2 regions of the Streptomyces sp. NPDC043876 genome follow, and region 2 is predicted to be linked to the other one. Evidence: riboswitches for the same ligand, from Rfam matches in the RefSeq annotation. Region 2 holds a riboswitch; the other holds the start of a gene.
What was found. Region 2 has a riboswitch for glycine ahead of gcvT (glycine cleavage system aminomethyltransferase GcvT). Riboswitches for the same ligand answer to the same signal wherever they lie in the genome.

Region 1: another riboswitch for glycine. It lies ahead of gcvP (aminomethyl-transferring glycine dehydrogenase); the one in region 2 lies ahead of gcvT (glycine cleavage system aminomethyltransferase GcvT).

The regions. Positions count from the first base shown of each region.
Region 1 covers NZ_JBWKDV010000008.1:430,023-434,431, forward strand. The annotation lists gene gcvP (aminomethyl-transferring glycine dehydrogenase) at 1-2,446, opposite strand, end outside; glycine riboswitch at 2,640-2,738, opposite strand; gene AC0693_RS26020 (PRC-barrel domain-containing protein) at 2,853-3,233, shown strand; gene AC0693_RS26025 (DNA polymerase IV) at 3,234-4,409, opposite strand, start outside.
Region 2 covers NZ_JBWKDV010000009.1:179,929-184,337, reverse strand. The annotation lists gene AC0693_RS26870 (enhanced serine sensitivity protein SseB) at 1-406, opposite strand, end outside; gene AC0693_RS26865 (AAA family ATPase) at 468-1,163, opposite strand; glycine riboswitch at 1,408-1,508, shown strand; gene gcvT (glycine cleavage system aminomethyltransferase GcvT) at 1,703-2,818, shown strand; gene gcvH (glycine cleavage system protein GcvH) at 2,946-3,329, shown strand; gene glyA (serine hydroxymethyltransferase) at 3,347-4,409, shown strand, end outside.

The sequences.
Region 1 (4,409 bases), on a different contig from region 2:
ACTCGTGCGCGACCAGGTTGCCCGGACCGGTGTACAGCACGGGGTAGTGCGGCTCCAGGCGCTTGGCGATGTAGTTCGCACCGAGCACCGCCACCTGGGTGGCGCGCTTGAGGCCCTCGCCGCCCATCAGGCGCACGTACGACCACGAGATCGGCAGGATGCCCGCCGAACCCCACGGAGCGGCCGAGATCGGGCCGACGCCCGTCTCCGGACCCGCGGTGGGCTGGAGCGGGTGGTTCGGCAGGTACGGGGCCAGGTGCGCCCGGACACCGACCGGGCCGACGCCCGGGCCGCCGCCGCCGTGCGGGATGCAGAAGGTCTTGTGCAGGTTCAGGTGCGAGACGTCGCCGCCGAAGTGACCCGGCTTGGCGAGGCCGACCAGGGCGTTGAGGTTGGCGCCGTCCACGTAGACCTGGCCGCCCGCGTCGTGCACCTGGGCGCAGATGTCGGCGACGTGCTCCTCGAAGACGCCGTGGGTGGACGGGTAGGTGATCATCAGCACGGCGAGCTCGTCGCGGTACTGCTCGATCTTGGCCCGCAGGTCGGCGGCGTCGACCTCGCCGTCGTCCGCCGTCTTGACGACGACGACCTTCATGCCCGCCATCACGGCGCTGGCGGCGTTGGTGCCGTGCGCGGAGGAGGGGATCAGGCAGACGGTGCGCTGCTCGTCGCCGTTGGCCCGGTGGTACGCCCGGACGGCGAGGAGACCGGCCAGCTCGCCCTGGGATCCGGCGTTGGGCTGGAGGGAGACCTTGTCGTAGCCGGTGACCTCGCAGAGACGTTCCTCCAGCTCGGTGATGAGCGTGAGGTAGCCCTCGGCCTGCTCGACCGGGGCGAAGGGGTGCAGCTGGCCGAACTCGGGCCAGGTGACCGACTCCATCTCGGTGGTCGCGTTGAGCTTCATGGTGCAGGAGCCCAGCGGGATCATGCCGCGGTCCAGCGCGTAGTCCTTGTCCGAGAGCTTGCGCAGGTAGCGCAGCATCGCGGTCTCGGAGCGGTGCTGGTGGAAGACCGGGTGGCTCAGGTACGCGTCGGAGCGCAGCAGCCCCTCGGGCAGCGCGTCCGCGGTGGTCTCGTCCAGGGCCTCGATGTCCGCGGTGACGCCGAAGGCGGCCCACACGGCGTCGATGTCGGCGCGCAGGGTCGTCTCGTCGCAGGAGACGGAGACGTGGTCGCCGTCGACCAGGTGCAGGTTGACCCCGGCCGCGCGGGCCGCGGCCACGACGTCGGCGGCCGTGCCGGGCACCCGCGCGGTGACGGTGTCGAAGTACGAGCCGTGGACCAGCTCGACCCCGCCGGCCGTCAGGCCCCCGGCGAGCAGGGCGGCGTAGCGGTGGGTGCGGCGGGCGATCGTCCGCAGGCCGTCGGGGCCGTGGTAGACGGCGTACATGGCGGCCATGACGGCGAGCAGCACCTGCGCGGTACAGATGTTGCTGGTGGCCTTCTCGCGGCGGATGTGCTGCTCGCGGGTCTGCAGGGCCAGGCGGTAGGCCTTGTTCCCGTCGGCGTCCACCGAGACGCCGACCAGGCGGCCGGGCAGCGAGCGGGCGTGCTTGTCCTGGACGGCCATGTAACCGGCGTGCGGACCGCCGAAGCCCATCGGGACGCCGAAGCGCTGGGTGGTGCCGATGGCGATGTCCGCGCCGAGCGCGCCCGGGGAGGTGAGCAGGGTCAGCGCGAGCAGGTCGGCGGCGACGGTGACGATCGCGCCCAGCTCGTGCGCCTGGTCGATGACCGGCTTGATGTCGCGGACCGCGCCGGAGGCGCCCGGGTACTGGAGCAGCACGCCGAAGACGCCGCGCTCGGCGACCTCGGCCGGGATGCCCCCGGACAGGTCGGCGACGACGACCTCGACCCCGGTGGGCTCGGCGCGCGTCTGGATGACCGCGATCGTCTGCGGCAGCGTGTCGGCGTCGATGAGGAAGACGCCGTCCTTGACCTTGCCCACGCGGCGGGCGAGCTGCATGGCCTCGGCGGCCGCGGTGCCCTCGTCGAGCAGGGAGGCGCCGGAGGTCGGCAGACCGGTCAGGTCGGCCACGACGGTCTGGAAGTTCAGCAGGGCTTCGAGGCGCCCCTGCGAGATCTCGGGCTGGTAGGGCGTGTACGCCGTGTACCAGGCCGGGTTCTCCATGACGTTGCGCAGGATGACCGGCGGCGTGAAGGTGCCGTAGTACCCGAGGCCGATCATCGGCCTCAGGACCTGGTTGCGGTCGGCGAGGAGACGCAGCTCGGCGAGCACCTCGGCCTCGGTGCGGGCCTCGGGGAGGTCCAGCGCCTCGGCGCTCTTGATGACGTCCGGCACCGCGGCGGCGGTCAGCTCGTCCAGGGAGCCGTAGCCCACCTGGGCCAGCATCTTCGCCTGCGCCTCGGCATCCGGGCCGATGTGGCGCTGCTCGAAGGGGATGCCTCGCTCCAGCTGGGAGAGCGGAATGCGGTTGGCGGTCATGTACGGAGGCCTCCTGGTCGTACGACCTGCGAGGGGCACCACGGCGCGGGCACCCGGACGGCCTCCCCCTCTGTCATGTCAACCTGAGAGCTTCACCGGGCCTGCGGGGATCGCCCGCGGGTCCGGCTTTCACCGTCGGTGAGGAGGGGTGGCGGAACTGCTGTCCGTCACCCGCCCTGCTTTCCAGAGTGGCCTCGTCCGTGCGGTACGTCTGCCTGAGAGATTCCGGGGAGGAGTTGCTCCTTCGGCGCCTCCGGCGAACTCGATCGGAGGACTCTCCCGCACAGGGTCAGCAGCCGTTCCCCAGCCTACCAGCGAGGATCTGGGCCCTTCCTCGAGTGGCCCCCACTGCGGAAATGCACTTTTGTAGTCATTACGGATGAGTTGCGACCAAAAGGAGGCGACCGTGCAGACCGACATCGATCCGCGCAGCCTGATCGGCCGCAAGGCGTTCGACCGCAATGGCACCAAGATCGGCACCGTGGACGAGGTCTACCTCGACGATGCCACGGGCGTCCCCGAATGGGCCGCCGTACGGACCGGCCTCTTCAGCCGGGACGCCTTCGTCCCCCTGGAACCGAGCGAGGTGGTGGGCGACACCCTGCGGGTTCCCTTCGAACGCTCCCTGATCAAAGAAGCCCCGGACTTCGGGGTCGGCCGCCACCTCTCGCCGGAGCAGGAACTCCAGCTCTACCACCACTACGGCCTGGACGTGACCTTGCCGAGTGACTTCCACCACGGCGACCGCGAGCGCGACTTCGGCCGCCTGGCGGGCGACGAAAGCTGATCACTCCGTTTCTTCGTCTTCTTTGGCATGTTCCCCGGCCAGCGGCAGCGGATCGGACGGCTCCAGTTCGGGATCGTCCACCCGGAAGGTCCGCACCCGGCCCGGGGCCGATCCCGGCTGCTCGAAGCGGACGGTCACCCTCCCCACCCCGCTGCCCTGCACCCAGCCGGGCCCGTACACCGCGTGCCGTACGTCGATCCCCGCCGACCAGCTCCGCTCCGGAGCGGGGGCGTCCTGGGTGACGGCGCCTACGGAGGCCCCCGCGTCGGCGCCCCCACCCGGCCCCGGCGCACCCGCAGCCGGCCCCTGCGCATCCACTCCCACCCGCGCCGGGCCCCCGCCGGGATCCGCCGGGGCATCTGCCCGGGCGTCCGCCTGGGCGCGCGCCTCCGCTTCCGCCTGAGCCTCCGCTTCCGCCCGCGCCTCCGCCTCCGCCTGTGCTTCGGCCTGGGCGAACAGGTCCTCCTGGGTGAAGTCGGCCAGCCCGGACACTCCGACGCCCAGCAGCCGCACCCCGCCCGTGGTGTCGACCCCCTCCAGCAGCCGCGCCGCCGCCTCCCGGACCACCGCGGGGTCGTCCGTCGGCCCCCGCAGGGTCTCCGACCGGGTCAGCGTGGAGAAGTCGTACCGGCGCACCTTGAGCACGATCGTGCGGCCGGAGTGCCCCGAGGCCCTCAGCCGGACCACGCACCGCTCCGCGAGCCGCTGGACCTCGCCCCGGATCCGCACCCGGTCGTGCAGGTCCACGTCGAAGGTGTCCTCGACGGACACGGACTTCGCGTCCCGCTCCGCGACCACCGGCCGGTCGTCCAGCCCCAGCGCCATCCGGTACAGGGCCACCCCGTGCGCCCGCCCCGTCATCCGGACCAGCTCGTCCTCCCCCGCCTCGGCCAGCTCCCCCACCGTGGTGATCCCGGCCCGGCGCAGGTGCTCCCCCGTGGCCGGCCCCACCCCGGGCAGGGTCCGTACCGACATGGGCGCCAGCAGCTCCCGCTCGGTCCCCGGCTCGATCAGCAGCAGCCCGTCCGGCTTGGCGCCCTCGGAGGCCACCTTGGCCAGCATCTTCGACCCGGCCAGCCCCACCGAGGCGCTGAGCCCCGTCGCCGCCCGGATGTCCTCCCGCAGCCGCTCCCCCGCCGCCCGGGCCCCCGCGGCGTCGAAGGCGGCCCCACCGGC
Region 2 (4,409 bases):
CGGCGGCCGTGCCGTCCAGGGGGCTGCGCCCGGCGCGGCAGAGCAGGGCCACCGCGGGCGGCGGCAGCGGGACGCCGACGGCGCCCTCGGGGTTCACGGCGATGCCGAGCTGCGGGGGCAGGCCGCGGGCGAACGCGACGGCGGGGGCGACGGCGAAGTCCATGCCGGGGCCGACGCAGGCCCGGAACTGGGCCTCGGAGCTGTAGACGGGCACGTAGGCGGCGCCGCCGATGTCCATGGTGGGCAGGTCCAGGGCCGCCGAGCCGGGGCCGCCGCCCGCGGGGAGCGGTACCCAGACCTCGCTGCGGGCCAGGGTCTCCAGGATCCGCGGCCCGGCTCCCGGGTCGCCCATCGCCGTACCCAGGACCGCTTCCAGTTCGTTGGCCGGCCAGCCGCTGCCCTGCATGCCCGTGTCTCCCCGTGTCCGTGCCGGTCCCGTCACTGCGGGGGACCGGTCACCGCCGAGGCTAGTGCGTCGCGGGGCCCGCGCCGAAGCCGATCCGGGTCACCCGGGCCGCCGCCGCCCGGTCGAGCAGGACGGCGGAGGCGCAGCCCGCCGGGAGCCGGCCCGCTTCGGCCTCGCGCACCAGCCGGGCGACCGCGCCGCGGTGCCGGGCGAAGGCGTACGCCGACACGCCGCGCCCCCGGGCCGCCTGCCCGGCCAGGGCCTCCTCGGCGGTGGCGTCGAGCAGCACCAGGTGCAGGTCGCGGCCGCGGCGGCGGGCGGCCCCGGCGAGCAGCGCCCGGACCCAGGTCTGCGTGCCGCAGTCGTGGACGACGGCGGAGTCCCCCGAGCGCAGCACGCGCCACAGCCCCCAGTAGTGCGCGGCGCGCACCAGGGGCCGGTAGGCGGCGTAGGGCAGCGCGCGGGGCATCCGGTGCTCCCAGCGCTCGCGGGCGTCCTGGGAGTCGATGCCGCCGCCCGCGACGGCGCGCTTGATGAGGGTGCTCTTGCCGCCGCCGGGCAGGCCGGACACGACGACGATGTCGCCCTCGGCGAAGCGGAGGCGGGCCGGGCCGCCGCGGACCGGGCCCCGGCCGCGCAGGTCCCGTACGGCCGCGCGGGCCGCGGGTCCGGGGCCGGCGGTGTCCCGCGGTCGGCGCTCCGGCCGGCCCGCCGCGCCGCCCGCCGCCGCACGCGCTCCCGGCACCCGCGCCGCCACCGCTCCCGCCGCCGTCGTCCCCGCCGCCGCACCGAATCTGCGCACAGTGATCGCCTCCCCCGGATCGGGTCACCAGGACCCTTGCCCCCTGAGTGTAAAGAGACGGTAATGCGGTGGACATGGTTCCGGTCGGGTCGTCGGACCGGGTGCGGGTCCGGCGGCCCGATCCGGGGCCCGCACGCCCATGCGGGCCCCGGCCGTGCAATGATGTGCGCCATCTGGACCCAACTGCATAAAGGCCGCTTGAATCCGCGCGGGAGAGTCCCGGGAGTTGCTGCGCACCCCGGGCGCCGAAGGAGCAAGACCCTCCCTTGAATCTCTCAGGCCCCGTACCGCGTGGATGAGGCAGATCTGAAAAGCGAGTCCGTACCGCCCCCTGGGCGGTACGCGCTCCACCCAAGGTGCAAGTCGGGGAACTTCGGTGCGAATCGAGGAACTCCCGGCGAACCTCTCAGGTTCCGATGACAGATGGGGAGGATCCTCCTCGTCATGTCATGTCGATGCCCTGTCGATGCCCCGGGACCTTGGGAGCCACACCCATGAGCACTGCCCCCCGCCTGACCGCCCTCGATGCGCTGCACCGTTCGCTCGGTGCGACCATGACCGACTTCGCGGGCTGGGACATGCCGCTGCGCTACGGCAGCGAGCGCGACGAGCACAACGCCGTCCGCACCCGGGCCGGCCTGTTCGACCTGTCCCACATGGGCGAGATCACGCTGACCGGCCCCGAGGCCGTCAAGGTCCTGGACCACGCGCTGGTCGGGAACATCTCCACGGTGGGCGTCGGCCGGGCCCGGTACACGCACATCTGCCGCGAGGACGGCGGCATCCTCGACGACCTGATCGTCTACCGCCTCGGTGAGACCGAGTTCATGGTCGTCGCCAACGCCTCCAACGCCCAGGTCGTCCTCGACGCGATCACCGAGCGCGCCGCCGGCTTCGACGCCGAGGTCCGCGACGACCGCGACGCCTACGCGCTGCTCGCGGTCCAGGGACCGCAGTCCCCGGCCATCCTGAAGTCGCTCACCGACGCCGACCTGGACGGGCTGAAGTACTACGCCGGTCTGCCCGGCACGGTCGCCGGGGTGCCCGCGCTGATCGCGCGCACCGGTTACACCGGTGAGGACGGCTTCGAGCTGTTCGTCGCCCCCGAGCACGCCGTGGAGCTGTGGCAGGCGCTGACCAAGGCGGGCGAGGGCGCCGGCCTGATTCCGTGCGGTCTGTCCTGCCGCGACACGCTGCGCCTGGAGGCGGGCATGCCGCTGTACGGGCACGAGCTGACGACCGCGCTGACCCCGTTCGACGCGGGTCTGGGCCGGGTCGTGAAGTTCGAGAAGGAGGGCGACTTCGTCGGCCGCGCCGCCCTGGAGGCCGCCGCCGAGCGCGCCGCCTCCGCCGCCCCGCGCAAGCTGGTCGGCCTGATCGCCGAGGGCCGCCGCGTCCCGCGCGCCGGGTTCCCGGTCGTGGCCGACGGCCAGGTCATCGGCGAGGTCACCTCGGGCGCCCCGTCCCCGACGCTGGGCAAGCCCATCGCGATGGCGTACGTCGACGCGTCGCACGCCGCACCGGGCACCTCCGGCGTCGGAGTGGACATTCGCGGTACGCATGAGCCGTACGAGGTCGTGGCCCTGCCCTTCTACAAGCGTCAGAAGTGACGCTTCCCCCCACCGGGAAGCCCGCAGCGCAGCCCGCGGAACACACGTCGGCGCACGGGGCACCGCACGTCCCACCCCGTGAGACCCCTGTCCATCAGCACTCCCCCGCATCCAGGAGAATCAGGTCATGAGCAACCCCCAGCAGCTGCGTTACAGCAAGGAGCACGAGTGGCTGTCGGACGCCGTGGACGGCGTCGCGACGGTCGGCATCACGGAGTTCGCGGCCAACGCGCTCGGTGACGTCGTCTACGCCCAGCTGCCCGAGGCGGGCGCCCAGGTGACCGCGGGCGAGACCTGCGGCGAGCTGGAGTCGACCAAGTCGGTCAGCGACCTGTACTCCCCCGTCACGGGCGAGATCGTCGAGTTCAACCAGGACGTCGTGGACGACCCTGCGCTGGTCAACACCGCTCCCTTCGAGGGTGGCTGGCTGTTCAAGGTGCGCATCACGGACGAGCCGGCCGACCTGCTCTCCGCCGAGGAGTACGCCGCGCTCACCCACTCCGACAACTGACACCCCAGGGGATCCTGATGTCTGTTCTCAACACCCCGCTGCACGAGCTCGACCCCGACGTCGCCGCCGCCGTCGACGCCGAGCTCGTGCGCCAGCAGTCCACCCTGGAAATGATCGCGTCGGAGAACTTCGCTCCGGTCGCCGTCATGGAGGCCCAGGGCTCGGTCCTGACCAACAAGTACGCCGAGGGCTACCCCGGCCGCCGCTACTACGGCGGCTGCGAGCACGTCGACGTGGTCGAGCAGATCGCGATCGACCGGATCAAGGCGCTGTTCGGCGCCGAGGCCGCGAACGTGCAGCCGCACTCCGGTGCGCAGGCCAACGCGGCCGCGATGTTCGCGCTGCTGAAGCCGGGCGACACGATCATGGGCCTGAACCTGGCCCACGGCGGTCACCTGACCCACGGCATGAAGATCAACTTCTCCGGCAAGCTCTACAACGTGGTCCCGTACCACGTCGACGAGACCGGCCGCGTGGACATGGCCGAGGTCGAGCGCCTCGCCAAGGAGTCCAAGCCGCAGATGATCGTCGCGGGCTGGTCCGCCTACCCGCGCCAGCTGGACTTCGCCGCCTTCCGCCGCATCGCGGACGAGGTCGGCGCGTACCTGATGGTCGACATGGCGCACTTCGCCGGTCTGGTCGCCGCGGGCCTGCACCCCAACCCGGTGCCGCACGCCCACGTCGTCACCACCACCACGCACAAGACCCTCGGCGGTCCGCGCGGCGGCGTGATCCTGTCCACGCAGGAACTGGCCAAGAAGATCAACTCCGCGGTCTTCCCGGGTCAGCAGGGCGGCCCGCTGGAGCACGTGATCGCGGCCAAGGCGGTCTCCTTCAAGGTCGCGGCCTCGCCCGAGTTCAAGGAGCGCCAGGAGCGCACCCTGGAGGGCGCGAAGATCATCGCCGCGCGCCTGGTGCGCGAGGACGTCACCAAGGTCGGCGTCTCGGTGCTGTCCGGCGGTACGGACGTCCACCTGGTCCTGGTCGACCTGCGCGACTCCGAGCTGGACGGCCAGCAGGCCGAGGACCGGCTGCACGAGATCGGCATCACGGTCAACCGGAACGCCATCCCGAACGACC